Regions from separate parts of the Candidatus Macondimonas diazotrophica genome, predicted to be linked through region 1. Evidence: predicted binding sites of a transcription regulator. Region 1 holds the regulator's gene; the other holds the start of a gene.

Region 1 (15,715 bases):
CTGGTGGTGGTGTTCTTCATCTGGGCGGCGGGTCTGTACGGATTGCTCGGCATCCTGGGCGTGACCTTTGTCACCCACCTAGCGCTGGAGCTGGCCAACTACATCGAGCATTACGGGCTGGTCCGGGTGCCCACCGAGCCCATGCAGGTGCGCCATGCCTGGAACAGCAATGTGACGGCCAGCTATTACGTCACCGTGGCCATCTCGCGGCACTCGCACCACCACGCCGATGCCAGCGTGGAGTTCTGGGACCTGAAAGCCTTTCGTGATCAAGCGCCCACGACCATCTACGGCTACGGCATCAGCTTTCTCATTGCGCTGATCCCCCCGCTGTGGAACGAGCTGATGGCCCAGAAGCTCTTGTATTGGGACCTCAACATGGCAACGCCGGAAGAGCGCCGTCTGGCCATGACGGAAAATCTGCAGAGCGGAATCCCGGATCTGGTGGAAGCCGCCAAGCGGTATTTCGCGGAAAACGGACCAGCCGCGCCGGAATCTGCCAGGCCGCATCCTGCCGATCGATTGGCGACGGCCTGATCGCCGATTCGCTCATCACCGGGCGCCACCTCTGAACCCAGGGATGGCGCCCGATTTATTTCGGGAAGGCATCGTCATAAACGATGCCATTGCGCGAAACATCCGCGCCGGTCGGCGCGGCGCCCTCCCTGAGCCGGCACGGGACGATGGCGCGCGGCCTGTTCAGCGATCCACGAAACGGACCTGAGCCTCGACGGTTTCGCGCTCAGTCCGAAAACCATTGGCCGGATGATCGGGATCGGCATAGCCGAAGGAACAGCCGAACAGCAGCTTGCGATCCGCCGGCATGTCAAAGTATTCCCGGACAAAGGCGGGATAGGTCGCGAGTGCTGCTTGGGCGCAGGTCTGGACGTCCCGGGCCTGAGCGGCCAGCAGGAAGGATTGCAGATACAACCCGCAATCCACGCCCCCGTAAAACCCCAGGCTTTCGTGGCAGAACACGAGCAGGACATGCGGCGCCTCGAACAGGCGGAAATTCTTCAGTGTCTGTTCGAATGCGCCCCGCTTGTTCTCCCGCGCGATGCCCAAGGCCGTATAGAGCGCGCCGCCGCAGCGCTTGCGCCGCGTGGCATGGGGCTCTTCGTAGCGAACCGGAAACGGATGATCGGGTTGCGGCGTACGACCCGACTGCACGTGTGCCCACAGGGCTTCACGGAAGCGATCCGTTGCCGTCCGCGAAACGGTGACTACCGGCTCCCACGGTTGCGTATTGCACCACGAGGGCGTGTGACGCGCCGACTCCAGGATGGCCTCAAGGTGCGCTCGAGGCACTTCGCGATCCTGAAATGCGCGCGCGCTATAGCGCCGCCTGATCGCTTCGTCGAATTGCATGTCGGTCCTCCTGTGACCCGGTCATGGCCGGTTTATAATCAGCGCTGTCGCTCCCAGGGGATATTCATGCCGGATCAGTCAACCCGCCACCCTTGGAAACGCCGCCTGAATCAACATCCCTTCGCGAGCCTGATGGTTGCGAATTTTTGTTTTTTCATGGGCTTCGCCACGTTTTTCCTGCTCCCGAAGTATCTCATAACGGAATTGGGGGCGAGCGATCGCCAGGTCGGCACCATCATGGCCGCCTATGGGCTTTGCATGGTGGCGTGTCTTCCCTTCATCGGCAGTGGCTCGGATCGGCACGGTCGGCGTCCGTTCCTGATTGCGGGGGCAGGGCTGCTCGGCCTGACCGCGCTGGCATTCATCGGCGTGGGCGATATGGGGTCGACCCCCTATCTCCTGCGGGGACTACAGGGCCTTGCTTTCGCCTGCTGGTTCGTCAACTCCTCGACGCTGGCCGTGGACCTGGTCGATCCGGCGCGCCGCGGTGGCGCGCTGGGCCTGTTCGGTGTCTCGACACTCGTCACCTACGGCTTGGCACCCGCATTGGCGGAGTGGGTCGCCCACATGCATGGCTTCATCCCGGTCTTCGTGCTGGCCTCGGGCTGGAGCCTGCTGGCCTTGCTGGTGGGTTCGCGGCTCCCCGAGCCGACCTCGCAACGCGAAAGCCGGCGTCCTGCCACGTCCCGCTCATGGCGCAGACTTGCCTTCGAGCCGGTGATCGGCAAGATCGCCACCAGCGCTCTCCTCATGGGCCTCGCGTTCGGAACCGTGCTGGTATTCTCCCAGCCCCAGGCGCTGGCGAGAGGGATTGAGCCGGTCACCCTGCTGACACTGGCCTTTGCCCTGACCTCCATCATGATCCGCCTGGGCTTCTCCCACCTGGTCGACGGGAACAGCAAACGCTTTGTGCTCACCCTCTCGCTCATCGCCATGGCCGCCGGAACCAGTTTGCTGGCGCGCATCGACAGCCAGTCAGTCTATGTCCTGTGCGGGATTCTGGTGGGTATCGGTCATTCCCTCGCCTACCCGACCTTGAACGTGATGCTGATCAATCATCTCCCGTCTCACGAACATGGACGCGGCATGTCCCTGTTCGTCGCAGCCTTCAACATCGGTACCATCCTGGCCCAGTTTGGCCTGGGCCTGGCCGTGGTTCGGGTGGGCCTGCCCGGGATTTTCCTGATCGCCGGCAGTCTGGTCCTGCTCGCCATTCCCTGCGCACTCAGCGCCGTCGGCCCGCCTGCCGGAATGCGTTCTCAATAGCCCTGGGAAACCAACCACGCCTCGATCGCGGTGCTGGTGCGCTCAGGCATCTGCTGCATGAAGAAATGATTGCCCGGCATCATCCGAGTCTGGATACGCGGGTTGATCTCGTGCGCACGGCGCACCGCCGGTGGGATGAATCGATAGGTATGCTGTCCGTAAAGAATCAATGTCGGACAGGAGATACGCTGCAACGCCAACCATATGCCGCGGGGAAAACCTGAAAAGACTTGGGATTCAACCCATGGCGGACACTTGAGCGCGACGCTGCCACAGGCCAGTTTCGCCAAAGCATGGTCGACATAACTATGCAAGGCATCCTCACGCCACCCGGCGAACATGCCGCGATCGCGAAAATATTCGAGCGCCGCCGCACGGTTCGGCCATTCCCGCCGCCGACGACGAGCTCGCAAGGCCATGGGATTGTAGCGACTGAGGCCGGTGTAATACGACGTAGCCGCCACGCCGGCGAGCCAACGCGGATAGATGATCGGATCGAGCAATATGACCGCATCGAACAGGCTCGGGTATCGCGCCGCCGCAAGCAACGTCAACACGCCCCCAAAACTATGTCCGCACCCGATCACCTCGCGCTGTCCCCAGATACGCCGCCGGTGAAACACCACCTGTGCCATGCGTTCCGCGCTCAGGTTCCAACCCGGAAATCGATGCCCGTCATCGCTGTCGCCATGTCCCTGGGCATCGTGCAGGCATAGATCGTATCGATCGGTCAGCGGCTTGAGCATCGGCCAATACGCCAAACCACACAGGCCATTGCCATGAACGAAATGGAGCAGGGTGGATCGTCCGCGCAGAAACTCGCGGCCACGGAGTTCCATGTCGCGACTGATGGGATAAGACCAGACTGTCCCGGGGATCAACCGCGGGAGGCGGACAGCAACTTCTTCCATGAAGTCTCTTTGAAGGAATTTGCACGAATCCAATCTCTGTCTTTACCACAATTACATGTCAATTAGAACCAGACCGGTCACGCGCGCAGGGCGCCAATGCCACATACTAACTATTGGAAACTTCAATATATCTGCAGAAAACCATTGAACCACGCCTTGATATAGATCAAAGCCCCTCGACCACGAGCAGCGCAAAATTCGTCCTGACCTCTCCGCCATTTACAGATTTTCAACGCATCAAGAAAAGGAACCCGCCATGCAGGCAACTCATGCGAGCGAAACCTACAATGATCGCGTCGTTCGCCAGTTCTCCATCGCAACCGTCATTTGGGGCTTGGTGGGAATGGTGGCGGGCGTGTTCATCGCCGCTCAACTGCTCTGGCCCGCGCTCAACTTCGATCTGCCGTGGCTCAGCTACGGCCGGTTGCGCCCGCTGCACACCAATGCCGTCATCTTCGCCTTCGGCGGCAGCGCGCTGATGGGCACCTCGTTCTATGTGGTCCAGCGAACCTGCCATACCCGCCTGTTCAGCGACGGGCTCGCCGCCTTTGTTTTCTGGGGGTGGCAGTTGGTCATCCTGTTGGCGGCCATTTCGTTGCCGATGGGCTGGACCCAGGGGAAGGAGTACGCGGAACTGGAATGGCCCATCGATCTGCTGATCGCCGTGGTCTGGGTCGCCTACGCCGTCGTGTTCTTCGGCACCATCATCAAGCGGCGAGTTCCCCACATCTTCGTCGCCAACTGGTTCTATGGCGCCTTCATCCTCACTGTGGCGGTGCTCCACATCGTCAACAGCGCCGCCTTGCCCGCCGGACCGACGAAGTCCTACTCGGCCTACGCCGGCGCCGTTGACGCCATGGTGCAGTGGTGGTACGGGCATAATGCCGTGGGTTTTTTCCTCACCGCCGGCTTTCTCGGCATGATGTACTACTTCGTGCCCAAGCAGGCGGAACGACCGATCTATTCCTACCGCCTGTCCATCGTGCACTTCTGGGCGCTGATTTCCATCTACATGTGGGCCGGCCCCCATCATCTGCACTACACCGCGCTGCCCGACTGGGCGCAGTCGCTGGGCATGGTGTTCTCGCTGATGCTGCTGGCGCCGTCCTGGGGCGGCATGATCAACGGCATCATGACCCTCTCGGGTGCCTGGCACAAACTGCGCACCGATCCCATTCTGAAGTTCCTCATCGTGTCGCTATCGTTCTACGGCATGAGCACCTTCGAGGGACCGATGATGTCGATCAAGACCGTCAACGCCCTGTCGCATTACACCGACTGGACGATCGGTCACGTGCATTCCGGCGCACTCGGCTGGGTCGGCTTCATCACCATGGGCTCGCTGTATGCCCTCATCCCGCGGCTGTATGGCCGCCGGGAGATGTGGAGCATGCGACTGGTCGAATGGCATTTCTGGATCGCCACCATCGGGATCGCGGCTTACGCCGGATCGATGTGGATCTCGGGGGTGATGCAGGGACTCATGTGGCGCGCGGTAAATACGGACGGCACGCTGACCTACACCTTCATCGAAAGCCTGAAGGCGACCTATCCCTACTACGCCATCCGCCTGAGCGGCGGACTCCTCTACCTGACCGGCATGGTGATGATGGCGTGGAATGTGTTCAAGACCGTCCAGATGGCCGAAAAGACGACACCCGCTCCGGTGCTGTTGCCTGACCCCGCCCATCTTTGAAGTCGCTGCAGGAGTTTCCCGGATGTCTCAGCAACATGAGTTCGTCGAAAAGAACATTGCCCTGATGGCCGTGCTGATTGCGGTGGTCATCAGCATCGGCGGGCTGGTCCAGATCGTCCCGCTGATCTTCAGCGCCCAGACCACGACGCCTGCGCCCGGCGTCACCCCCTATTCCGCCCTGACCTTGGCGGGACGCGACATCTACGTGCGGGAAGGCTGCTACAACTGCCATTCCCAGATGGTGCGACCGTTCCGTGCCGAGACGGAGCGCTACGGGCATTACTCGGTCGCCGGCGAATTCGTCTATGACCGCCCGTTCCAATGGGGTTCCAAGCGCACCGGACCTGATCTGGCACGGGTCGGGGGACGCTATTCGGACGACTGGCATCGTGTGCATCTGAACAACCCACGCGATGTCGTACCGGAATCCAACATGCCGGGCTATCCCTGGCTGGCAGACAAGCTGGTCGACGGCCAAACCATCGCTGCCCACATGCGCACGCTCAAGACACTGGGCGTTCCCTACAGCGACGCCGACATCGACGGCGCTGGCGCAACACTGGCCGGCAAGACCGAGCAAGACGCTCTGATTGCCTACCTGCAAGGCTTGGGCGTCGCCCTTTCAGGACAGAGGTGAACCATGCAAAGCGGAACCCTGATGGGCCTCATCACGTTGATCCTGATGCTGGTGTTCATCGGCATCGTGGCCTGGACCTACCTGTGGCACAAGCCTGCAGACTTTGACCGTGTTGCCCGCCTCCCGCTGCAAGAGGACGAGCCGCTCGAAAGCGCCGACCAAAGGAGCCGTTCATGAGCAGTTTCTGGAGCCTGTATGTCGTCCTGCTCACGGTTGTGAACATTGCAGCTGCAGTCTGGCTGATCCGCTGGACAGCCAAGCCACGCAAAGATGAACCCGCCAGCACCGATACCACCGGCCATGTCTGGGACGGCGATCTGACCGAATACAACAAGCCGATGCCGCGCTGGTGGCTCTACCTGTTCTACCTGAGCATCATATTTTCGGTGATCTATCTGGCTCTCTACCCCGGCCTTGGCAACTTCCGGGGACTCCTGGGCTGGAGCCAGGTGGGGGCCTATGAAACGCAGATCGCCGAAGCCGAAAAAAGCTACGGTCCGTTGTTCCAGGCCTACGCCGCCACCGAGCTTGCGGAACTGAGTCGCAACCCGGAAGCAATGGAAACCGCCGCCCGGCTATTCGCTAACACCTGTGCCGGTTGTCATGGTTCCGACGCCCAAGGCGGGCCAGGTTTTCCCAACCTGACCGATGGCGATTGGCTCTACGGCGCGGCGCCCGAGACCGTACTGGAGACCATCCTCAAAGGGCGCAACGGGGTCATGCCGCCCTTCGGACCCATGCTGGGTGAGGAAGGCGTGCGCGCAGTCACCCAACATGTCCTCAGCCTGAGCGGACGCCCGAGCGATCCCGTTCTGGCGGCGGCCGGCCAGCAGAAGTTCACCACAGTCTGCGCCGCCTGCCATGGTGCGGACGGCAAGGGAAATACAGCGCTGGGCGCGCCGGATCTGACCGACCGCATCTGGCTTTACGGGGGCTCGGCGGACACCATCGCGCAGACCATCCGAGGCGGCCGCCAAGGTCATATGCCGGCCCATGAGCCGATCCTGGGTCCCGACCGTGCCCACCTGCTGGCCGCGTATGTGTACCACCTGTCGCATCGGGGCAGTCCACCCAAACCCTGAGGTACGACCATGATCGATGCACCAGAGAACATGGAATACCGCCTTGGCGCCCTGTCGCGGGCGATTGCGGTGGTGCTCTGGCCTTCCTTTGTCAGCGCGGTCGTCGCCACGGCCGCGTTTTTCTCCCAGGTTGATCCCCACGTGCTGCATCTGGCCACTTGCCCGGAATGGGAGATCAGCCGGGAACTCGGCTATACCTTGGGTTTTTTCATGTTCTGGGGCGTGACGACCTTGTCCAGCCTCTTTACCTACATCCTGCTCAGGACGCCGGCAGGTCCAAGCGCAGAGGGAACTGCAGCGGATGATTCGAACCGCGAGATGCCATGAATACCGCCTCCTCCCGACATTCCGCACCGCCGCCCGAGACAGATGACAACGGCTCGCTTTACGCTGCGCGCCGGAAGATCCATCCCCGTGAGGTGACCGGCACCTATCAGCGATTGCGACGCATTGCCCTCGTCCTGATCCTCGGCGCGTTCTACACCCTGTGCTGGGTACCGTGGGGCGATCGCCAGATCATCCTCTGGGATTTGCCGGCACGCCGGTTCCATATCCTGTGGATGACGTTCTACCCGCAGGATTTCATCTATGCCGCCATCCTGCTGGTCCTGGCCGCGGTGACCCTCCTCTTCTTCACCGCCCTGGCCGGCCGGCTATGGTGCGGTTACACCTGCCCGCAGACCTTGTGGACCGAAATGTTCCTCTGGATCGAGCGCAAGATCGAAGGCGATCGCGTGCAGCGCATCAAAATGGATCAATCCCCATGGACGCGCGATAAACTCCTGCGCCGCGGGGGAAAACATGCCATCTGGATTGCAATCGGTTTCTGGACCGGTCTGACCTTCGTCGGCTATTTCACGCCGATTCGTCAGCTGCTGGCAGAGTTGGTCCGATTCCAGCTGGGACCATGGGAATCGTTCTGGGTGTTCTTCTACGGCTTTGCCACCTACGGCAACGCAGGCTTCCTGCGGGAGCAGGTCTGCATGTACATGTGTCCCTATGCGCGATTCCAGAGCGCCATGTTCGACCGCGACAGCCTGATCATTTCCTATGATGAACAGCGCGGTGAGCCGCGCGGCAGCCGCCGCCGCGGCAGCGATCCCAAACAGGTTGGCCTGGGCGATTGCATCGACTGCACGATGTGCGTTCAGGTCTGCCCGACCGGGATCGACATCCGCAGGGGGCTGCAATATGAATGCATCGGCTGCGCCGCGTGTATCGACGTGTGTGACCAGGTCATGGATCGCATGGGCTATCCGCGAGGCCTGGTCCGCTACACGACCCAGAATGCGCTGGACGGCAAAGCCACCCACGTCATTCGGCCGCGAATTGTGATCTACGCGACCATTCTCCTCATCGCCGGCGGTCTGACGGTGTATGCAATTCTCACCCGGCCGGTGCTGTCGATGGATGTGCTGCGCGATCGCAATGCGCTCTACCGGACCCTGGACGACGGTCGGATCGAGAACAGCTACACCTTGAAGATCAACAACCGCAGTGAAACCCCGCACAGCTATCGGCTCGAAGCCAGAGGCATCACGGGAATCCAGGCGCAAAGCGATCCGGCCACCATCACCCTCCCACCCGGCGCCATTCAACCGATTCCGGCCCGGGTTCAGGTGCCCGCAAGCGCCGTCAGCGGCTCGGTGGATGTCGAGCTCATTCTGCATACCGTGGATGATCCCGATGCCCCCGTCATTCGTGAAACCGCCCGTTTCCTGGGCCCGAGGTCGACGCAAACACCATGAATATCTCACCGCCCTGGTACCGCCAATTCTGGCCCTGGTTTCTGATGCTGCCCCCGGCAGCGGCTGTGATCGGCGGATTCATCACCCTGTGGATTGCCGTGGAGCACGCGGACACCCTGCTTCCGGACCGGTTCAGTCGCGTCGGAATTGCGCTCCAACCGGACGCCATTCCAGGGCCCACGAGCGCAACGCTGAGCTTTCGGCTCGACAGCGAGCGTCTCTACCTGCGCGTGAGCGGCGAGACGGCAAATACACCCCTGACCCTGCGCTGGTTACATCCGACCCTGCCGGACCGGGATCAGATCAGCATTCTGCAACCGTTCGCACCGGGCGAATATGAAGCGCGCCTGCCCAATGGCTTGCGCGAACCGCGCGTGCTGCGCCTGGAAAGTCAGGCTGGCTGGGTTCTGGAAGGACGCTGGCGGCCGGGCACCGACGCCACGCGATTGGTTCCGCTGGTGTCGCGGGAAGGCTAGATCATGCCGGCATCCGACTGCTTCCACTGCGGCCAGCCGGTCCCCGACAGCGACCCCAGACATCAGGTCGTCATCCATGGCAAGGTGCAACCCGTGTGTTGCGTGGGCTGCGAAATGGCCGCGCAATGGATCGATTCGGCAGGTCTTGGCGCATATTACCGCTGGCGCACCACACCCGCCGTGGCGCCGGTCGAACCGACCGAACAGGCCCGTTTTATCGCCTACGATCGCCCGCAGGCCCAACGCAGCTTCGTCGTCACGCGACCCGATGGCAGCCTGGAGGCAGAGCTGCTGGTGGAAAACCTCAATTGTGCGGCATGTGCCTGGCTGATCGAAGGCGCACTCGGCAATGAGCCGGGCGTGCGCGGTGTCCAGGTCAATGCCGCCAATGCCCGTGTTCTGCTGCATTTAGACCCCGCCCAAACTCGCCTGAGCCGTATGTTGGAGCGGCTCGCAGCTCTGGGCTATCCGCCGCATCCCCAGAAAGCCGGTCAGGCCAGCGCCCTGCATGTGCGCGAACGACGTCAGGCGCTCAAGCGGCTGGCGGTCTCCGGGCTGGGCATGATGCAGGCGATGACCTACGCGCTGTCACTCTACAGCGGTGATTTTCATGGCATGGATCCGACTTATGCCGATTTCCTGAAACTGATCAGCCTGCTGATCACGACGCCGGTGGTGTTCTACGCCGGCGCGCCGTTTTTTCAGAAGGCCTATCGCGGGTTGCGCGTCTATCGCATCGGCATGGACATGCCGGTTTCCATCGCCATCGGCATCGCCTTCATCGCCAGCGCTCGCAATACGCTGATCGGGACCGGGCCGGTCTACTTCGATACGGTCTGCATGTTCATCTTCTTCCTGACACTCGCGCGCTTCCTGCAAGCGGCGGCGCGTGCCCGAGCCGGCGAGAGCAGCGATGCGCTGGCGCGGCTGTTGCCGGATACTTGCCTGCGAGAAACCGCCGACGGTGTCGAAACCATTACCCTGCAAGAGCTCATGCCCGGCAACCGGGTCCGGGTCGCGCCCGGCAGCGCACTGCCGGCAGATGGGCGGGTACTGGATGAAGGCGCCTGGATCGACGAATCCCTGCTGACCGGTGAATCCAAGCCGGTTTATCGGGCATGTGGCGAGCAGGTCATCGCGGGCAGCATGAACGGTACTGCAGCCTTGCGAATGGACGTGACGGCCTGCAACGCCGACACCACGATTTCGCACATCGGCCGTCTGCTGCGCAAAGCCCAGGCCGAACGGCCGCCGGATGCCGCCCAGGCGGATCGGCTGGCGGCTCTCTTCGCGCCGACGGTTCTGCTGCTGGCGGCCCTCTGCGCCTGGTGGTGGCGCGCCGACCCCGAGCAGGCCATGAACGTCGCCCTGGCCGTATTGGTGGTCACCTGCCCTTGCGCGCTGTCGATTGCCACGCCGACGGCCCTGGTCGCCGCAACCGCGCATCTGCTCACCCGCGGGGTTGTCGTGCTGCGCACGGCAGCGCTCGAAACCCTGAGCGATACGCGACACGCCATCTTCGACAAGACGGGGACACTCACTCGCGGGAAACCTCAGATCACGCATGTCCGGCTCCTGCGCGAACACATCACCCGCGAACAGGCCTTGGCTGAAGCCGCCGCGCTGGAACGCACGATCCGTCATCCTTTGGCCCTCGCATTCACCGCTGCCGCGCCGGCGGCCGAGACCGCCGACGATGTCCGCCTGATCGCCGGCGAGGGCGTCCAAGGACGCATGGGTCACCGGCGAGTGCGGCTGGGACGCGCCGACTTCACAGCCGCGTTGTGGCAATCCACACCGCCCGCGACGCCCGAGGACGCCGGATCGAGCTGGCTGCTGCTCGGTGATGATGCGGGCCCTCTGGCGTGGTTCGCGGTCAGCGATCCGGTTCGCCACGATGCGCGAGATACACTGGCCGAACTGCGCCGGTTGGGCGTTGAAAGTCAAATCGCCAGCGGCGATGCGATCCGCGCCGTTGACGCGATCGCCGATGCCGTGGGATGCGATCGGGCGCATGCACGCTTGCGTCCCGAGGAAAAGCTCGCCCTGCTTGAAACCCTGCAGACCGGGGGGACGCGTGTGCTCGCCGTGGGCGACGGCGTAAATGATGCGCCCTTGCTGGCTCAGGCCGATGTCTCCATCGCCATGTCCAGCGGCACAGCGCTGGCTCAAACCAGCGCTGACCTGATCCTCCTCCAGGACCGTTTGAGCGTCCTGCCGGATCTGATTCGCACCGCTCGGCGCAGCAAACGGATCATCCGCCAGAATCTGGCCTGGGCACTGGCCTACAATGCCGTGGCGGTCCCGCTGGCGGCGGCCGGCCTGGTGACGCCTTGGCTGGCATCCCTCGGGATGTCGATCAGTTCGGTGCTGGTCGTTCTGAATGCGCAGCGCCTCTATCGCCCGACCCGGCGATCGGTATCCGCAACGTCCGACATGGCGACGCAGCCCTCATGAACGCGATGTTCCTGTTGATTCCGTTGAGTCTGGTCCTGGTCGGCCTGGCGGTGGCTGCGTTTTTCTGGGCCGTTCACACAGGCCAGTTCGATGACCTCGACAGTCCGGCCTGGCGCATGCTGATGGATGATCCGCCCCCGCCCGACACCGATGCCGATGAGAAAGCGCCGTGAGCACCGTCATCCAGCTCGGTCTCCTGTCCGCATGGGTCGCCGGCACACTGGGCAGCGCGCACTGCCTGGGCATGTGCGGCGGCATCGCCTCGTTGGCGGGAAGCAGCGCCGCGCGCGCGCGGCCTGGCCGTATCCTGGCATTCAATGCAGGACGCCTGGGCAGCTACTCGCTGGCTGGCGCCCTAGTCGGCAGCCTGGGTTGGCAGCTTGGCGCCTTGACCGGCGAGGCACTGGCCTGGGGCGGAGCGCTCCGTCTCATGATGGGGCTGATGATGATCGCCGTCGGTCTGCATGTGGCCATCGGCTGGACGGGACTGCGGCGTCTGGAACGGCTCGGCATTCCGCTATGGCGCCGCATCGGTCCGCTGGCCCGGCGTTTCGATCCACGCCGCAGCGCCGCGCAGGCTCTGGCTTTCGGCGCGCTGTGGGGCTGGATCCCCTGCGGCCTCGTCTACAGCGCCTTGCTGACTGCACTGGTCAGCGGTAGCGCAACGGCGGGCGCGAGCATCATGCTGGCGTTCGGCTTCGGCACCCTTCCCGCCATGCTGAGCCTGGGGCTGCTCGGGCAACGATTGCAGCGCGCTCTGGCGGCCGTGGAGGTGCGCCGGCTGTTCGGCCTCACGGTCATCGGCTTCGGCGTGTGGACGGCAACGGGGCCGCTGATGATGGCCCGTCACATGGACGGTCATCCGCACAGTACGGCGTCAGCACTTGCTCCGGGTGGACATGGAGGTGGTGGCATCGGGAGCGACCTCAGCCACTGCGTGGAGTCGGGGCAGATCGAGGAGTGTCACGTCCCGACCATCCGCAGCGATTAGATCGTCTTGCTGGAATCGGGCGAACAGGCGGCTTACGGTCTCCACGGCCAACCCGAGGTAGTTGGCGATTTCACCCCGCGCCATGCTGAAGTGAAGCCGAGTCGGCGACAGGCCCCGCCCGGCGAAGCGGCTGGACAGGCTCAACAGGAACGCCGCCAGGCGCGCTTCGGCGCCCTTCTTGCCGAGGAGCAACAGCAGATGCTGCTCCTGCTGAATCTCCCGGGACAACAATCGCATCAACTGCCGCCGCAGGCCCGGCACCTGCCCACTGAGTTCATCGAGCCGCTCGAAAGGAATCTCACACAAGCTGGTATCTTCCAGTGCGACAGCAGAGCAGTCGTGAAACTCCCCGGCGATGGCATCGAAACCGACCAGCTCCCCAGGAAAATGAAAACCCGTGATCTGCTCGGCGCCATCTGCCCCCAGCGTGACGCTTTTCACCGAACCCGTGCGGATGGCGAAAATGGATTTCAAGGGATCGCCCTGGACGAACAGCGCTTTGCCGCGAGTCTTGGGGGGAAGGCGCTGTACCAGATCCTCAAGCAGACGCAGATCCGCCTGATCGATTCCATACGGCAGGCACAGCTCTCGCAAGCTGCAATTTCCGCACGCACGTTTCAGTTCCCGGAATTGCACGATTTCGGTCATTGGCGTTTTCCAGTCGACGTTCGATGCTGATGAGGGGGCCAAAGAGGCAGCGTGCGGCGGCAGGCGCCCAGAAAAACAGACTCGGATCCCGTTCAATTAGAGTCCTCTCACTTGACTCAGGTCAAGACGTACGCCGTGAAATCGCGCTCCAGAATCGATTCGTGCCGCTTTCTGCACGACGGGCTGCCAGACTGCCCGCACCAGAATGCTTCGCTCGAACTCGCCGTTCCGCTAAAATGGTCGCTTTCAGCGACCGTCCGGCGGTCGCATGGAAAAGCCGATGGAACCCCGAATCGACATCCACGGGGCAGTTCATCCTTTCACAAGCAAGGAGCACGAATGAATATCGATTTTTCCCCCGAGGAGCTGGCCTTCCAGCAGGAAGTGCGGGAATGGTTCGCGCAGAATCTACCGGCGGACCTGAAGCGCAAGACCGAGCTCGGGATCATGCTGTCGAAGGACGAGCTGGTAGCGTGGCAGCGTATCCTGAACGGCCGGGGATGGTTGGTCACCGGTTGGCCCAAGGAGTACGGCGGCCCCGATTGGACAGCCACCCAGCGCTATATCTTCGACATGGAGCGCGCCCGCGCAAATGCCCCTATTGGCCTGTCCATGGGCATCATCATGCTGGGGCCGGTGCTCATGGCCTTCGGCACGCAGGAGCAGAAGGACTACTACCTCCCCCGCATCCGCAACTGCGATGACTGGTGGTGCCAAGGCTATTCCGAACCCGGCGCCGGCTCGGACCTTGCCAGTCTCAAGACCATGGCGGTTTCCGACGGTGACGACTATATCGTCAATGGCTCCAAGATCTGGACCACCTACGGCCACTGGGCCAATCGCATTTTCTGCCTGGTGCGCACCAGCACCGAAGGCAAGAAGCAAGAAGGGATCTCCTTCCTGCTGATCGATATGGACACCCCTGGAATCGAGGTCCGTCCGATCATCTCCATCGATGGCGAACACCATCTCAACGAAACCTTCTTCACCGACGTTCGGGTGCCGAAGAAAAATCTGGTCGGCAAGGAAGGCCAGGGCTGGACCGTGGCCAAGTATCTGCTGACCCACGAGCGCACCACCATCGCAGGCGTAGCGGACAGCAAGGTCCACATGACCAATTTGAAGCGCATGGCACGTGAAAACGGCGCCAATGGCGAACCGCTGATGAACGACCCCAATCTGCGCCAGAAACTGGCCAAGGCCGAGATCAACCTGACTGCGCTCGAATACACCAACCTGCGGACCTTGGCGGCCACCGCCGCGGGCAAGGCGCCGGGGCCGGAATCTTCCCTCCTGAAACTTGACGGCACCGCTGTCCAGCAGGAACTGTCCGAACTCGGCGTGGAACTTGCCGGCCAGTACGCCTGGCCCTGGAAGGCAGAAGGCGAGGTGGGACCGGCCGAGTACGCCAGCACCATGATGCGCTACGCCTTCACCCGCGCCGCCACGATCTATGGCGGCAGCGACGAGGTACAGAAAAATGTCATCGCCAAGATGATTCTCGGTCTGAACTTCAAGTAAGGATACGCTGATATGGATTTCAATCTGTCTGAAGAACAAAAGCTCATTCGCAACGCGGTCGACAAGTTCATCCGCAATGATTACAGCTTCGATGCACGCAAGAAGGTTCTGGCCGAAGAAAATGGATTCAGCCGAGCTCATTGGCAACAGTTCGCGGATATGGGCTGGCTGGGCATTCCCTTCGCCGAAGAGCAAGGCGGCTTGGGCGGCGGCATCGTCGACATCGTTCAGGTCATGGAAGCATTCGGCACCGGCATGGTGCTCGAACCCTACCTCAGCGCCATCGTGCTCGCCGGCGGCCTGATTGCGCGCAACGGCAGTGATGCGCAGAAAGAAAGCCTGATTCCCGCGTTGATTGGCGGGGAAAAGCTGCTCGCCGTGGCCTACACCGAGCAGGAAAGCCGTTTCAACACCGCCGATGTCCAGACCCGCGCCGAAAAGAACGGCGCAGGCTATGTACTCAACGGTGAAAAGGCCGTCGTGCTGGGCGCCGCTTCCGCGGATGTGCTGATCGTCTCTGCCCGGACCAGTGGAGAGCGCCTGGACACGAACGGGATCTCGCTGTTCCTGGTCGATACCAAAGCGGCAGGTGTCGAGATCAAAGGCTTTCGCACAATGGACGGCAGCCACGCTGGCAACGTGCGGCTGAACAACGTTCAGGTCAACGCCGATGCACTGGTCGGCAGCGAAGGTGCCGGCTTCGATGCGCTCGACGAAGCAGTCGATCATGCCACTGTGGCGGCCTGCGCCGATGCCCTGGGTGCCATGCACGCCGCAATGCGCAAAACGGTCGACTACCTCAAGACCCGCAAGCAGTTCGGCGTCCCCATCGGCTCCTTCCAGGCGCTGCAGCATCGCGCGGTGGATCTGTTCACCGCTGTGGAAGCATGCCGCTCCATGGTGCTGATGGCCAG
Region 2 (15,715 bases), on a different contig from region 1:
GTTCCTTGACTTGAAGCCCGAGCGATTCTCTCACTGGGCTCGTCTATTCCCTGAGCGCGTCTCCGCTTCGGATCAGATCAAGCGAGTCAGCCAGCGATTCTGCGTCAGAATCGATCCGATCCACACCCAAAGGTAGTAATTCAGCAGCGTGACGAACCCGGCAAAAAACGCGGTCAGCGGTGTCACGGCCTCACCGAACGTCCGAAGGGTGGATTCTTCGATGATGCGGACATATTCCGGAATCGCGGTGCGGATGTACTGATAGCCCATCAAGTCAGCCACTGTCACCAGATACCCGTTGTATTCGACCGGCACATGGAACGGCGCCATGGTGATCCAGTTCAGCGGATAAAGCACAATGGCAAAGAGAAAGGCTCCGATGAAGCCCGTAATGAAGAAGCTGCGGCTCAAGGCCAGGGTGCAGTCAAGGACAAGACCCATGCCGATGAACGTCGAAGGAGAAACGAAGTTCATCGGGAAATTGGCGAAGATGTGAAAGTTCATGTAACGGCTGACCCAGACACCGAACATGTAGCCCAGAATCATGGCCGTTGCGCCAATGGGAAGGCGGAAACGCTTCCAGAAAAAGTAATTGAAGATTGCAGCAGGGATGATCAGGGAGAACGGCGTCACCAACGGCCACCAACGGCGGTCGCGCCAATCCTGCCAGTAATCCCAGTCCCCGACCGTCAAAGCGATGAGAAAAACCGTCACCCCGCCGATCAGGATCGAGAAGATAGGGATGAGGGTGTAGTCGATGTTTTTCCAGGCGGCCATCTGCTCCTGAACATTACGTACCGCCGACTTGGTGGGTGGTCCGGCGGTATCCGGAGCCTCGCCCTTTCCATATGCTCCAGTGACTGTATTCATTGCACTAAAACTCCCAATTGCCTGAAAAATACGCCCGAACTCCCGCTTTCCCTATTCCCCGGACTGGCTGTTCAGTCCGTTCTGCGGGTACATCTGGTTTTCCAATTCCGGATCTTCTCTGTGCTGGCCTCGTCAGCACGACAGGAGCGCCACGAACAAAGCACCGCCCTTCGCCGATCCTTCGGGTGAAATTCATTGTTTTCGTCAATGCAACGGCGAAGATCAATGCGGCTGATGAAGCCCAGCCTCGCGCCATCCTTACAGGGGGACAAATGTAATTGAATCGGCTCCCCGGCACAATCCCTGAACACCCGTTCAAGAGCGCGGCCCGATTTTACCGCCATAAACGCAGCCAATGGAACCCTGTGCCGCGTCATGGTACCCCGCTCACACCAACCGGACCCGTGATGGAAATCAAATTCGGATTATCGCAACCTGACGGGACGACCGGTCGGTCAGGGTCAGCCGGCCGGGCCACCATCGGACAGAACCGGCGACGATTCACCTGCCTGGAAGGCGGGCACTGCGCCCGGCTGATCCAGCGAGACGAAGTGACTGGTCCCCCGCGTTTCGATGACCTGCCAGCGGGCACCCGCACTGCGGGCACTGCGGAGCATCGCGGCGCGATCGAGAACCCGATCACGTGCGCCGATCAGGATGGTTCCGTTGGGGATGTGGGCAAATAGGGCCGAATCGCGGCGTGCGATCCATGTTCGCATCGAGGCCAGGTTGTCCAGGACCACCTGAAAGGTTCGGGGAGCGAAATACAGGCCACGCAACAGCTCGATCTTGCGCGGATTCAAGGGCGCAAAGACGAACCCGCCGAAGCGCACCACGTCGATCTGCCGGAGCAGGGTGAACGTAAAGGGCAGCAGATACCGTCCCGGCGCCGAGAAAGCCAGCTCCAACAGCGGATGTCCCCTGCCAGCCGGCAGAACCGGAGCCTCGAGGATCACCTCGACATCCCGGAAAAGCGCCGGATTCTGCCGCGCCGCTTCCAGAATCACGGCCCCGCCGCGAGAATGGCCGTGGGCGCGCACGCGGGCGCCGGTCACCCGATGGGTCAAGGCAAGGTTGAACACAAAGGCATCATGTTCGATGCTGCCCACAGGATAGGGGTTGTCCACCTCGCTCCAAGATGCGCGCGCTGCAGGCCAACCGATGACCGGGCAGTGATAGCCGCTGTTGTTGACCAGCACCAGTTCAAGCGAGGAATCGCGATACAGTGCGGTGAAATAGCGAAAATCCTCAAGAAATCCATGGATCGCAATGACGCTCTGGTGCGGCGAGGGCCCGGCCGATCGGTAGGCGACAACGGACTCGCCAACCTGCTCGATCACACCCTCGAAGGTTTCATGGTTGCGGGCCGGGAGCCGCTGGCGCAACAGCCTGGTTCGCAGACCGTGGACCAGCGTCACCAAGACCAGGATCACAATCACGCTTTTCATCGCATCACTCCGGGTTCCCGGAATCATGGCCTGATGGAGATCGATCGGTCGCACCATAGACGAGAAGAACATTCCCCGGCGCCTGACTGAACAGGCCGTAGCCCGAGTTGAGGATGACCTGATGTCCGGCCACGATCGCCCCGCCGGCATCGATCGCTCCCCCTTGAGCCGACCGGCCATCCACCGCCTGGAACTCTCGGGCGGTGGCACTTTCCCAGCGCAATTTGCCGGTCGCGATGTCATAGGCCTGCAATCGCCCATCAAGGGTGGCCGCCAGGACCAGATCCGACAGCGCGGTCACGGCTGCCGAGAGCCCCGGGTAGCACGCCGCCGAGTCCGCGCACGTGGGCCGGACCGCGGTGGCCCAGCGCAATTCGCCCGTGGCGGCCTCCAGCGCGTAGAGTCCCGGCATCTTGGGAAGCGTAGGATCCTCCGGCTGTGGCGCCTTCAAGCCGGGGATGGGGTTCAGGTAATCGGAGATCGGCACGAACACTACGCCGTCGCGCGCCGCGAGCCCCCAGTGCACGCCACCCAGCGGTCCACCGCGACCGAGTCGGCGTGACCAGCGCACAGCGCCATCTGCGGGATCGATGCCATAGACCATGCCCGATTTCTGACCTGCCACGAGCACGTCGCGGCCGTCGGCACCCCGAACCAGCACCGGCGAGGCGCCAAAGTCGAGATCGCGGCCAGCGCTTTCAGGACAGTTGATGCCGCCCGGCAGAATGCAGCTCATGTTCCACGCATCCTTTGCCGTGAACTGGCGTGACCACAGGATGCGGCCGTCCTCGAGATCTAGCGCCAAAACGGCATCGCTGAACGCATTGGTGGGCTGGCTGTAGTTTTCCCCGGTCCCGACATAGAGCCGACCGCGCGCGATATCGATGGTCGGTGCGCTCCAGATCGGTGCGCCGGATGGGCCCCAGCGCCGGATGAACAGCGCATTGCGACCGCGAGGCTCTGGCACCTCGGCGGTGAAGGTCTGCCAGAGGCTCGCACCTGATGCGGCGTCGAAGGCATGAACTGACCCGCGGAACGTGCAGCATGGATAGAGCGGAAAGGCGGGCACTGCGACTTCAATGGAAGAGACCGGCACAAACAACCGCCCCGCATACAGGGTCGGCGCACCGGTTATCGTGGCCAGACGATGCGCGTCGGCCGAAACCTTCCAGCGTCGCGCGCCCGTCGCCGGATCCAGCGCATGCACATTACCGGCGAAGTCACCGAAATACAGCAACCGCTCGCCGCCAGGGTGTGGCGCGCCAAGGGTCATCGCTGTGCGCACCTCAGCGCCGATGAAGGATTTCCAGCGGACGCAACCGGTCCAGCGATTGAGTGCATAGACCCACCCTCGCTGACTGCCCACGTAAAGTGTGTCCGTCGTCAATGCAGGCTGTGAGCGTGCCTTGTTGGTCCACCACGGGAAACGAAAGGCCCATTGCATACCGAGCCGGGACAGGTGTTGGGGCCGAAGGCCCTGGGCCTCCTCCGGTACCGCCCGTGTGTTGGCCGGATCGAAGCCCCAACCACTCAGGACAATGGGCGCCTGCGGATCAGCGATCGCATCATCACCCTGACACACCGGCGCGGCGTGAAGATCGACCCACCCGTAGATAACGACGCCGGCCAGTACCAGGGTCGCCGCCAATAGCAGCCATTTGAAATGGGGTTTCATCCGTGAAGATCCCTGGAAACATGATATCGGTGAGACCGGAGCCCACGCTGGCCTCCAAGACGCTCGGCCTCGAAATGGCGTGTTTGCCCGCTGTGCGGTCCGAGCGAGGCCTTAGCGCTGTCACCCCGTGCGCTTGAGCCGACTCGCCTCCAACCATAGTCCACTTTGATACTCATCACGGAAGGGACGAATCAGATCGAAATCCTGCACGTCCCAAGGGTGAAAGTCGCGCCGGTAAAACTGTTTGTAATGATTCCACGGCATGCGGAAGATGCCTTGTCTGCCATAGAGGAACGACAGACCATCGCGCCAGGTGCGCCAGTTGAACAGCACGCCGTCCCGGTACAGCAAGGGGGTCATGCGCATCGGCACCAACAGCACCACCATGAAGAACGTCGCCCCGATCATTGCGCCGATGCGCCGCCGATAACTGCCATCGACCTGCTGATAAACATCGAAAGCCACGGCCTTGTGCTCGATCTCCTCGGCAGCGTGCCATTCCATCAGCGGCTTGAAGTCTTCATGGGCCAGATCGCGGAACAGATCCGAACGCGCGATGGACTGATGGGCCAGCATGGCCGTGAAATGCTCCAGCGCAACCGTCAGCGCCAGCGCAAACCTGGGAGCGATCCGGTTGGCCAATTTGAGAAACGGATCGATGATGTAGCGATTTTCTCGCTCCAGGCTGGTGTACCCCTGACGGGAGAGAATATCCAGGTGATCCTGGTGAGCGTTCGCGTGCGTGCCTTCCTGCCCCGCAAAGGCATTGATCTGTTTCAGCAGCAAGGGATCGCGGATACGGTCACGATAATGCACCACGCTGCGGACGAAGAAATTCTCCCCCGGGGGAAAGGTCGTGAAGAGTGCATTGAAAAACTGCGTTCGGAATGGGTCGTTGGCAAACCAATATCGCGGGCTGGCATCGGTGATGTTGAATCGTATCGGCCGGGGCTCTATGGTGTGCTCCTCTGGCGGCGAAGCCTGTTGTGTCGAAGACAGCATGTCCATGATCCTCCTCCCCCTGATGGCTGCTTGGCGATCAGGATGCTTACGTTCATTATTTGGCCCGAACGCTTCCCGCAGGCGATCCCTTTCTCCCGCGACGCTTACTGACTGATTGTAGATGCCACAAACGCCTCCGATCCTGAGCTTGACTGAACTTCCTGTAAGCATTTCGCTTTCCCCCGAAAAAGGCGATTTCCCAATGCCACCGCGGACTTGCAAGGCACCTTGCGCTGTACTTCGCTTGAGGAAGCGTCCGTTTGTACTGGACATTCGCCGATCGGCAACGTCCGGCCGTCCACCAATACTATTGCGCCGGTACGAATCCCTTCCAGGCGCCTGAACCGTACCGATGGCGTCGAGGGGGTCTGAGCCATGGAACATTTCGATATTCTGATCGTCGGCGCCGGCCTGTCGGGCATCGGCGCGGGCGCACGCATGAACGAGCAGTGTCCGCGGAAGTCCTATGCGATCCTGGAAGGACGCCAGGCGATCGGCGGCACATGGGATCTGTTTCGCTATCCGGGCTTGCGGTCGGACTCGGACATGTACACGCTGGGCTTTCCGTTCCGTCCCTGGAACCATCGTCAGGCCATTGCGCCGGGCGAATTGATCCGCGACTACATCCGCGAAACAGCCCAGGAACACCAAGTGGACCGCCACGTCCGCTTCGGTCATGCGGTCAGGCATGCCAGCTGGTCGAGCAAGGATGCCTGCTGGACTGTCGAAGCTCAGGTGCAAGGCGAAGTCATCCGCTATACCTGCAACTTTCTCTATATGTGCAGCGGCTACTATCGCTACGACGGCGGCTACATGCCACAGTTTCCCGGTCATGAGCGCTTTGGAGGAACATTGCTCCATCCGCAGCAATGGCCGGAGGATCTGGACTACTCGGGCAAGCGCATCGTCGTCATCGGCAGCGGCGCCACAGCCGTCACGCTTGTGCCGGCGCTGGCGGAAAAGGCGGCCCACGTCACCATGCTGCAACGCTCGCCCACTTATGTCATCGGACTGCCCGACTGGGATCCGCTGACTGAGGCCCTGCGCGTGCTGCTGCCCGGCCGAATCGGGTCTGCCGTCAACCGGTTCAAGAACGTATGGCTGGCAACCTTGTTCTTTCAGATCTCCAGACGCTGGCCCAAACTCATTCGCAAAGCGCTTCGCCTGCACATGCGGCATCAACTGGGCAATGCCTGCAATGTCGACGTGCACTTCAACCCGCAATACAACCCTTGGGAAGAACGGCTGTGCATCGCTGCCAACAACGACCTGTTCAAGGCGATTCGGTCGGGTCGCACGGAAGTGGTCACCGACCATATCGAAGGCTTCACCGAAACCGGCATCCATCTCAAGTCGGGCCGGACGCTCGAGGCCGATATCATCGTCTCAGCCACCGGACTCGATCTCGTTCCCCTCGGTGGCGTAACGTTCAGTCTTGATGGACAACCCTGGGAACCGGGTCGGAGCATCACCTACAAGGGCATGATGTTCAAGGACGTCCCCAACCTCGCCCAAGCCACCGGATACACCAACGCATCCTGGACACTCAAGTGCGACCTCACCAGTCTCTACGTCTGCCGACTGATCAACCACATGGACCGGAATGGCTACCGGTTCTGCGCACCGCACAATACCGATCCGGACCTGACTGAACTGCCCTTCGTGGACTTTTCCTCGGGCTACATCCAGCGCGCCATCGACAAGTTTCCCAAACAAGGCTCCAAAGCGCCCTGGAAACTCTATCAGAACTACGCGCGCGACATCGTAAGTCTGAAGTTTGGCGCCCTTGAGGATGGCGTGATGCGATTTACGGACGACGGCGCAACGCTTCCCGGGACCGCGTCCAGCACGGTGCCCGGCTCCTGACAGTGGACCGGCACTTCTACCCTGGGGCCATGAGCACATGCCTCGGCGCGTATCGCACCGTCGACCCGTTTCATACCCAGCTCGTCTCCGGGAGACCAGACGCATCCCGCTGGGTTTCCGGCGCAGCGGCCTGGAACGCGGCCAGCGTCATGCACGTGGCATACACCTGCCGCACCAGGGGGAATTCGGAGAGATCGACGCCCTGCTCGATGGCTTCATGCACTTCTGGTACCAGACAGGCATCAGCCAGCGTCGGGTGATCGCCGTGGCAATAGGCACCGGTCTCAGTGCTGCTGCCGAGCAGGTGCTCCACGGCCGCCAGGCCTTCTGCGATCCAGTGCGCCGACCACTGCGCGACCTGAGCGTCGTCCTGCCCATGCTGCTTGCGCAGATAGCGCAACACGCGCAGGTTGTGCAGCGGCTGGATATCCGAGATGAACAGCTGGGCCAGCGCCCGCACCCGCGCCCGACCGGGAATGTCCTTGGGTAGCACGGCACGCGTCGGCCAACGCTCTTCCAGATACTCCATGATGGCCATGGACTGGGTAATGACGTGACCTTCATCCACAAGTACCGGCGCCAGCCCTTGCGGATTTAGCGCCCGGAATTGGTAACGCTGCAGCTTGTCGCCGGCAATGTCGACAAATCGGTACTCGCAGGAAAGACCTTTGATATTCAGGACGATCCGGACGCGATGCGCAGCAACACTGCGGTGATAGGTATAAAGTTCCATCGGCTTTTGGCCCTTTTTGGAGACAGCCCGTCTGATGCGGGCAGGTAGGAGCGTCTTGAGCGGGATCTGCCCGGTCAAGCTCGCGAAAACTGAAAATCCCCGCAGTGGACGGCGCCATGGCCGCTCTTACAACCATGCTGCCGGGCCGCTGGGATCGATGCATCAGGCCCCGGAACCGTCACCCGCAACCGTCATGGACTCGACGAGAATCGAGCCGCAATGGATGCTACCGCGGGCATCCACGTCGTCGCCCACCGCCACGATCCGCCGGTACAAGTCGGCTAGATTACCGGCAATGGTGACTTCCTCGACGGCGTGAACGACCTGTCCGCGTTCCACCCAGAAACCAGCGGCGCCACGCGAATAATCCCCGGTCACGAGATTCACGCCCTGCCCCATCAGCTCAGTGACCCACAGGCCGGTATCCAGCAACCGCAGCATTTCAGCTTCGCCGCCCCCACAGGTCGGCGCCACGGCGAGATTGTGCACACCGCCGGCGTTCCCCGTGGAACGCAGACCCAACCTGCGGGCCGAATAGCTATCCAGAACGTAGCCCGCAAGGAGACCGTCGCGAACCAAGTCCCGGGGGCTGGTGGCCACCCCTTCCCCATCAAACGCGGCGCTGGCCATGGCCTGTGGCAGGTGCGGCTGTTCATGCACATGCAAGTCGGGACTCATGATTTGCTGACCCAGCTTGTCCTGCAGGAAGCTCATCTGGCGATACAGCGACCCGCCGCTCACTGCACCGACGAAATGTCGAATCAGACTGCGAGCGACTTCCGGCGCAAACAGTACCGGTACGCTGCGAGATGACAGGGCACGCGCACCCAGGCGCGCCAAGGCGCGCTCGGCGGCGTGTCGACCAACGGCTTCGGCATCCGGCAATCGACTCGCAAGCCGGGCACTTTCATACCACCCATCTCGCTGCATCTGCCCACTTGCCTGCGTTACCACACTCAAACCGAGGCCGTGGGAGGATCCGCACCGCACGCCACGAAACCCTTGGCTGTTGGCCAGAACCGAAATCCCCAACCCGGTCTGGATTCCCGCGCCTTCAGAACTCTTCACCCGCGGATCGGCGTCCAGGGCTGCCGCTTCCATGGCCAACGCCCGCTCAATGGCTTCCTCCGGCGTCAGCGCCCAAGGATGATAGAGATCGAGCTCGGGAATGGTCCATGCCAGTGTCCCCGGATCGGGCAGCCCCGCTGCCGGATCGGCCTCGGTATGGTTCGCCAGGTCGCACGCAGCCTTCACCGTCTGGTCGATCGCCTCGGGACGCAGGTCCGTGGTGCTCGCGGCCCCTTTGCGCTGCCCAAAATAGACGGTGATGCCCAAACCGCGGTCGCGTTCGTGCTCGAGGGTTTCGACTTCCCCGCTGCGGACACTGACCGAATAGCCGACTCGAAGTCCGATCTCGGCCTGAACCGCATCCGCGCCGCCCGAGCGCGCACAGGCGAGCGCCCGCTCCACAGCGGCCTCCAGTGCGGGCAATTGTAAGCGGAGGTCGGGCAGCGACCCCGGCGAAGTCGAATCATAAATCACGATGCTGCAAACCCATCCATGTCCACTCCCGGTGAATTCTAACAGCCTGCCAGCGCACTGGGCGCACCGGATCGCCGATCCCCGGTTAGCTGCCCGAACATGCCAATACAGCGTTTTTCCTATTGCCTTTGGCGATCGAATCTCCTAGCCTGATTCGTTACTCCTGAGATGTGGAGTTGCGCGGGGAATCCAAGCCAATTCGGTCTTGCGCACCCGTCGCCGAGACGGGACGCCACAACCACAGGGAAGTACACTCACCCATTATAGGGACGTAACGATGGCCTACGATTCTAGGTATCTGCGCGGCAAGGCGGCAATCGTCGGCGCCGCAGACGAGGTTTCGCCGACCGGCGAGCTTCATCTGAGCGAGCGGGAGCTCGAAGTCAAAGTCATCCATGCTGCGTTGGAAGACGCCGGACTCAAGCTGTCCGATGTGGATGGCCTGTTCTGCACCGGCATGATGATGCCGAGCATGGAATTGGCGGAGCATCTGGGCATTCGCCCGCGCTACACCGACAGCACCATGACCGGAGGCTCGAGCTTCGAGGTCCACGTGGAGCATGCGGCTGCGGCGATCGCCCTCGGCCTGTGCGAAGTCGCGGTCTCGGTCTATGCCCAGACGCCGCGTTCCAAGGGCGGACTGACCGGCGGCATGGCGGCCATGATGAACGCCTTCGACCGCAAGAACCCGCCCCCCTTCCTGGAATGGGAAATGCCGGCCGGCCTCATGCTTCCCGCAGGCGCCTATGCCCTGGCCGCCAGCCGCCACCAGCATCTGTACGGCACGACATCCGAGCAGCTAGCGCAGATTGCCGTGTCCACCCGCAAGTGGGCGGAAATGAATCCCCGCGCGCGCTATCAGGATCCCATGACCATTGAGGATGTTCTGAACTCCCCCTTGGTCTGTGACCCGCTGCACCGCTATGACTGCTGTCTCGTCACCGACGGTGCCGGCGCGGTCGTCATCACCAGCGCCGAACGCGCCCGTCATCTGAAGAAAAAGCCCGTCTACGTGCTGGGCGCCGGCACGCACCACGATCACGCCATGATGGTCTCGGAAATGCCGGAACTCACCGTGACTCCGGGTGCCGTCTCCGCACCGAAGGCCTTCGACATGGCCGGTGTGGCCCCCAAGGACATCGATCTGGTGATGACCTATGATTCCTTCACCATCACCGTGCTGATGTCGCTGGAAGACATGGGTTTCTGTCCAAAAGGCGAAGGCGGTCGCTTCGTAGAGGACGGCAAGCTCGGCCCCGGCGGCGCACTGCCGACCAACACCAACGGCGGCGGCCTTTCGTACACCCATCCGGGGATGTACGGCATGTTCCTGTTGGTCGAAGCCACCAAACAGCTGCGCGGCGAATGTGGTCCCCGGCAGGTGCCCGATGCCAAGCTGGCCGTGGCGCACGGCGTGGGCGGAGTCCTGTCCGCCTGCTCCACTGTGGTCCTGGGTACGGAGGAAACGCTATGAGCCGCATGATGATGGGCACCTCGCCCCACGCCGAACCGTTCTGGAAGGCGACCGAAGAAAAGAAGCTGATGCTCCAGTACAGTCCGGAAACGGAGCGCTACTATCACTACCCGCGCGAAGCGGTCGTGATTTCGCCGAAGACCGGCGCCGTGGAATGGCGCGAATCCCAGGGGTTGGGCGAAGTCTATGCGTTCAGCATTATGCGCAAGCCCGGCAATCCCGCGATGGGTCCGCGCGTTCCCTACGTGGTGGCCATCGTGCAGCTCGAGGAAGGTGTGCGGATGATGACTAACGTCGTCAACTGCCCTCTGGAAGAGGTGCAAGTGGGCATGAAGGTAAAGGTATCCTGGGAAGAATTGCCCAAGGGGCGCCATTTCCCGGTCTTCGAACCCGCGTGACCGATCCAGCAGGCGGGACGATCGTCCCGCCTGCACTCTTATGCCGAGCAGAGACCGTGACTATCCGTGTCGCCACTTTGAATGAGCATACGGCCCCTCCGCATCCCGGAGAACTGTTCCGACAATGGTATGATGCCGCTCGGCCACTGCACCCGCCCGAACCGGATGCGATGGCTCTGGCCACTGTGGGAATGGATGGACGGCCGAGTATTCGCATCGTGCTGCTCAAGCAGTTCGATGAGGACGGGTTTGTCTTCCATACCCATTACGGAAGCCGCAAGGGCGAGGAACTCGCGCATAATCCGTCGGCTGCGCTCCTGTTCTACTGGCCTGCTCTGCTCAGGCAGGTGCGTATTGAAGGTAGTGTCGAATGTATCGACCCGGTTGAGTCCGATGCCTATTTTCGTAGCCGTCCACGCGGCAGCCAGATCGGGGCATGGGCCTCTCCTCAAAGCCACGTCCTGAAAGGTCGAGAGGATCTGGAGTCACGAATCGCACGTTTCACTCATGAATTTGCCAACAAAGACATCCCCCGCCCCCCTAATTGGGGTGGATACCGCCTGTTCCCCCTGCGGTTCGAATTCTGGCAGGCTCAGGCAGATCGGCTGCATGATCGTTTGCTCTACCAGCGCCGAACGGACCAGACTTGGTCTCTGGAGCGCCTTGCCCCCTGAGAACCCATCGCTTGTTGCCCTGACCCGGCCCTCTTGATTTGTTCATCGGGGTGAGGAATTATCACCCACTTTTTCATTCTTCCCCACGGGACAAACGCGACCTGGAGCCCGATGTGAGACCTTCTTCGCTGGATCTAGAAGATCTGTTAGCCTGCGGCCGCGGTGAGATGTTCGGCCCCGGCAATGCGCAACTCCCTTTACCGCCGATGTTGATGTTCGACCGGATCACGCACATCAGCGAAGAAGGGGGGGGGCATAATAGAGGACAGGTCATCGCTGAACTCAACGTCAGGCCCGACCTTTGGTTTTTCCAATGTCATTTTCAGGGTGATCCCGTGATGCCGGGCTGCCTGGGCCTCGACGCCATGTGGCAGCTGATGGGCTTTTACCTGGCGTGGCTGGGCGCCCCCGGCCGAGGCCGCGCCCTGGGTGTCGGCGAGGTGAAATTCACCGGTCAGGTATTGCCCAATGCCAAGAAAGTGATCTATCAAGTGGATCTGAAACGCGTCATCCTGCGAAAACTCGTGATGGGTATCGGGGATGCTACGCTGAGCGTGGACGGCCGCCAGATTTATACCGCCAAGGATTTGCGTGCCGGGCTTTTCACCTCGACGTCCGACTTTTGAGGACTCGAATGAAATCGCACCGCACCACAGTGGAGGAAGGATACCGATGAAACGCGTCGTCGTGACCGGTCTGGGGATTGTCTCCAGTATCGGGAACAACAAGGCCGAGGTTTTGGATAGCCTGCGCGCAGGCCGTTCCGGCATTACGTTCCAGGAGACCTATGCCGAACAGGGATTGAGATCCCAGGTGGCCGGCTCCATCGGGCTAGACGTTCAGGCGCTCATCGATCGCAAGCTGATGCGCTTCATGGCCGATGGCCATGCCTACGCGTGGGTGGCCATGCAGGAGGCCATCGCCGATGCCCAGCTGACTCCCGACCTGGTGTCCAACGTCCGCACGGGACTGATCGTCGGTGCCGGCGGCGCCTCCCATGCGAGCATTCAGGAAGGGATCGACACCTTGCGAGCCAAAGGCGTCCGTCGGGTCGGCCCCTACATGGTCACCAAGGCCATGTGCAGCGGAATATCGGCCTGTCTGGCCACCGGCGCGCAGATCAAGGGCATCAATTACGCGATCAGCTCCGCTTGCGCGACCAGTGCCCATTGCATCGGCAACGCCATGGAACAGATCCAGCTCGGCAAACAGGACATCGTCTTTGCCGGTGGATCCGAGGAAGAGAACTGGACCATGGCTTTCATGTTCGATGCGATGGGCGCGCTGTCGAGCAAGTACAACGACACGCCGGAGAAGGCCTCACGGACCTACGACGCCGATCGGGATGGCTTCGTGATTTCCGGGGGGGGCGGCATCCTGGTACTGGAAGAGCGTGAACATGCCCTGCGCCGCGGCGCCCCCATTTACGCTGAATTGGTCGGCTATGGCGCCACCTCGGATGGTTACGACATGGTTGCCCCTTCCGGCGAAGGCGCCGTACGCTGCATGCGCCAAGCCTTGGAAACCGTCGCGACACCCGTCGATTACATCAATACACACGGCACCAGCACGCCGGTGGGCGATGTACGCGAGCTCGAAGCCCTGCGGGAAGTCTTCGTCGATGCCATGCCGCCGCTCGCCTCCACTAAATCCCTGACCGGACATGCGTTGGGCGCCGCTGGCGTGCACGAAGCGATCTACAGTCTGTTGATGATGCGGGAAGGGTTCATTGCTGCATCGGCAAACATTGATCGACTCGATCCGCAAGCCGAAGGCCTGCCCATCGTCCGCGAACGACGCGACGGGGTGAAGCTCAACACCATCCTGTCCAACAGCTTCGGTTTCGGCGGCACGAACGCTTCGCTGGTGTTCTCGCGCCACGACTGCTAAGCCCCATGCAGGCCGCTACGAGCGGCCTGCAATTTTGACGTAAGTCATTGTGGAAATTGGGCTATGGGCTATCCTCACAGGGAGTTTCCCAAGAGGATGGTCATTGTCCATGACGCCCGCAGACATCTTCGATGCCGCGCTGGTATCGCGCTATGATACCCGCGGGCCGCGTTACACGTCCTACCCCACGGCGGATCGCTTCCATCCCGGATTCGGCGCGGGCGAGCATCAGCGCGCCTTGCGAACCCGCGCCGCGGCCCCCCTGTCGTTGTATCTCCATATCCCCTTCTGCCCCAGCCCGTGCTTTTACTGTGGCTGCCATCGGGAAATCACCCGGCAGCCCGAGCACATCCGCCACTATCTGGACAGTCTGGCGCAGGAAATCGCACTCAAAGCAGCGATGCTGGAGAACCCCGAGGCGGTGGTTCAGGTGCACTTCGGTGGAGGCAGCCCCACCTTTCTCACGACCGAGCAACTGGCACAGGTGGTTTCCGTACTGCGCGCGCATTTCCGATTTGCCCCGACCGTCGAGATGAGCATTGAAGCTGACCCGCGCAACCTCGATGCGATGGATCTCGGGACGCTGAGCAACATCGGATTCAACCGCATCAGCATCGGCGTTCAAGACTTCGATCCGGTGGTGCAATCGGCGATCAACCGCCACCAAAGCTACGCGCAGACCGAACAGATCATCAAATCAGCCAGGAGAGCGGGTTTCGACTCCGTCAGCCTGGATCTGATTTATGGACTGCCTTATCAGGAGCCAGAACGTTTCGACGTGACGCTGAATCAAGTGGTTGAGCTGAACCCGGACCGCGTAGCCCTCTACAGCTACGCGCACCTGCCCGGTCGTTTCAAGGCACAGCGCCGCATCCCGGTCGATGCATTGCCCCATCCAGACGCAAAGCTGCGACTGTTGGCGCAGGCCGTGGCGCGGCTGACGACAGCCGATTACCGCCACATCGGCATGGATCATTTCGCCAAGCCCCACGATTCGCTCGCGATCGCGCTACTCGAAGGTCGACTACACCGGAACTTCCAAGGCTATTCGACGCTCGGGGGATGCGACCTCATTGGCCTGGGCGTCAGCGCCATCAGCCAGATCGGCTCGTGCTATGCGCAGAACACCAAAGACTTGAAAGACTATACCGCGTGCCTGAACCAGCGTGACCTGCCGATACGGCGCGGCATTGCGCTGACACGCGAGGACTTGTTGCGCCAGGATGTGATTCAGCAGCTGATGTGTCAGGGGCGTGTCGCCTATGACGACATTCGGGCGCGCCATGGCATCGATTTCTCAGCATACTTCACCGACGAGCTGCGCGCGCTGGGATCGGCCGCCGCCGATGGCCTGGTGCGAATCACGACCAAGGCGTTGGAGGTGACACCGCAAGGCCGCTATTTGCTTCGCGCAGTCGCCTTCCCGTTCGATGCCTACCTCAATCGGAACCCGACCACGACTTCGCACTCCCGACTGATCTAGCCGCAACGGCAAGCCCGCGCCGGCACAAGCGGCTTACCCTAGTGCCTGAAGGCAGTGATTGGCTCGTTCATTCAGGCCGTCAAGGTCGAGGAGGCTGACTTCACGCCGTTCGGTGTGGATCAGGCTTTCTCGCTCGAAGCGCGTGATCACCCGACTGACCGTTTCGGTCGCAAGCCGGAGATAGTTGGCGATGTCGCGCCGAGGCATGGCTAAATTGAACACGCGGTCCGAATAGCCCCGCTCGCGGTAACGATTCGACAGATCAAGCAGGAACCCCGCGACCCGCTCCTCGGCGCTGTAGTCGCCAGCCAACCAGGCATAGGCCGAAAGATCCTTGCTCAGCAACCGGAAGATCTGTTCCTGCAAACGCGGAATCTGTGACGCAAGGCGGCTCAGATCGCTGTAGGGCAGCGCGCAGACGCCACCCATGTCGAGCGCCACGACGTTCGACTGATAGACGCCGGGGTAAATCGCATCAAGCCCGATCAGCTCCCCCGGAAGGTGGAACGCCAGAACCCGCTCGCGGCCTTCACTGTCCATCCGGTAACTCTTGAAACAGCCGGAGCGAACCGCGAAAAGCGTGGTGAAACGCTCTCCGACCCGACACAGATGGGCCCCGGACTCCAGCGGCGGCTGTCGTTCCACCAATTGATCGAGTCG

The links. Region 1 encodes FNR, which switches genes on or off when oxygen is low (the NO sensors DNR and NnrR bind a similar motif). Its sites were predicted from a motif close to TTGATNTANATCAA; they were not measured.
Region 2: hemN (oxygen-independent coproporphyrinogen III oxidase) is a predicted target of FNR. The motif match lies at 13,607-13,620, and genes of this name have one in related genera.

Annotation. Positions count from the first base shown of each region.
Region 1 covers NZ_SRIO01000002.1:78,134-93,848, reverse strand. The annotation lists gene E4680_RS02015 (alkane 1-monooxygenase) at 1-537, shown strand, start outside; gene E4680_RS02010 (nitroreductase) at 700-1,368, opposite strand; gene E4680_RS02005 (MFS transporter) at 1,435-2,634, shown strand; gene E4680_RS02000 (alpha/beta fold hydrolase) at 2,628-3,545, opposite strand; gene ccoN (cytochrome-c oxidase, cbb3-type subunit I) at 3,802-5,241, shown strand; gene ccoO (cytochrome-c oxidase, cbb3-type subunit II) at 5,264-5,878, shown strand; gene E4680_RS01985 (cbb3-type cytochrome oxidase subunit 3) at 5,882-6,055, shown strand; gene ccoP (cytochrome-c oxidase, cbb3-type subunit III) at 6,052-6,960, shown strand; gene E4680_RS01975 (hypothetical protein) at 6,970-7,287, shown strand; gene ccoG (cytochrome c oxidase accessory protein CcoG) at 7,284-8,708, shown strand; gene E4680_RS01965 (FixH family protein) at 8,705-9,184, shown strand; gene E4680_RS01960 (heavy metal translocating P-type ATPase) at 9,188-11,641, shown strand; gene ccoS (cbb3-type cytochrome oxidase assembly protein CcoS) at 11,638-11,814, shown strand; gene E4680_RS01950 (sulfite exporter TauE/SafE family protein) at 11,811-12,632, shown strand; gene fnr (fumarate/nitrate reduction transcriptional regulator Fnr) at 12,519-13,280, opposite strand; gene E4680_RS01940 (acyl-CoA dehydrogenase family protein) at 13,332-14,801, shown strand; gene E4680_RS01935 (acyl-CoA dehydrogenase family protein) at 14,814-15,715, shown strand, end outside.
Region 2 covers NZ_SRIO01000001.1:66,328-82,042, forward strand. The annotation lists gene E4680_RS00320 (methane monooxygenase/ammonia monooxygenase subunit A) at 73-870, opposite strand; gene E4680_RS00325 (alpha/beta hydrolase) at 1,332-2,318, opposite strand; gene E4680_RS00330 (outer membrane protein assembly factor BamB family protein) at 2,323-3,993, opposite strand; gene E4680_RS00335 (metal-dependent hydrolase) at 4,114-5,379, opposite strand; gene E4680_RS00340 (flavin-containing monooxygenase) at 5,371-6,861, shown strand; gene maiA (maleylacetoacetate isomerase) at 6,932-7,594, opposite strand; gene pmbA (metalloprotease PmbA) at 7,757-9,133, opposite strand; gene E4680_RS00355 (acetyl-CoA acetyltransferase) at 9,414-10,610, shown strand; gene E4680_RS00360 (Zn-ribbon domain-containing OB-fold protein) at 10,607-11,008, shown strand; gene pdxH (pyridoxamine 5'-phosphate oxidase) at 11,065-11,682, shown strand; gene fabA (3-hydroxyacyl-[acyl-carrier-protein] dehydratase FabA) at 11,796-12,308, shown strand; gene fabB (beta-ketoacyl-ACP synthase I) at 12,355-13,572, shown strand; gene hemN (oxygen-independent coproporphyrinogen III oxidase) at 13,682-15,055, shown strand; gene E4680_RS00385 (helix-turn-helix domain-containing protein) at 15,089-15,715, opposite strand, start outside.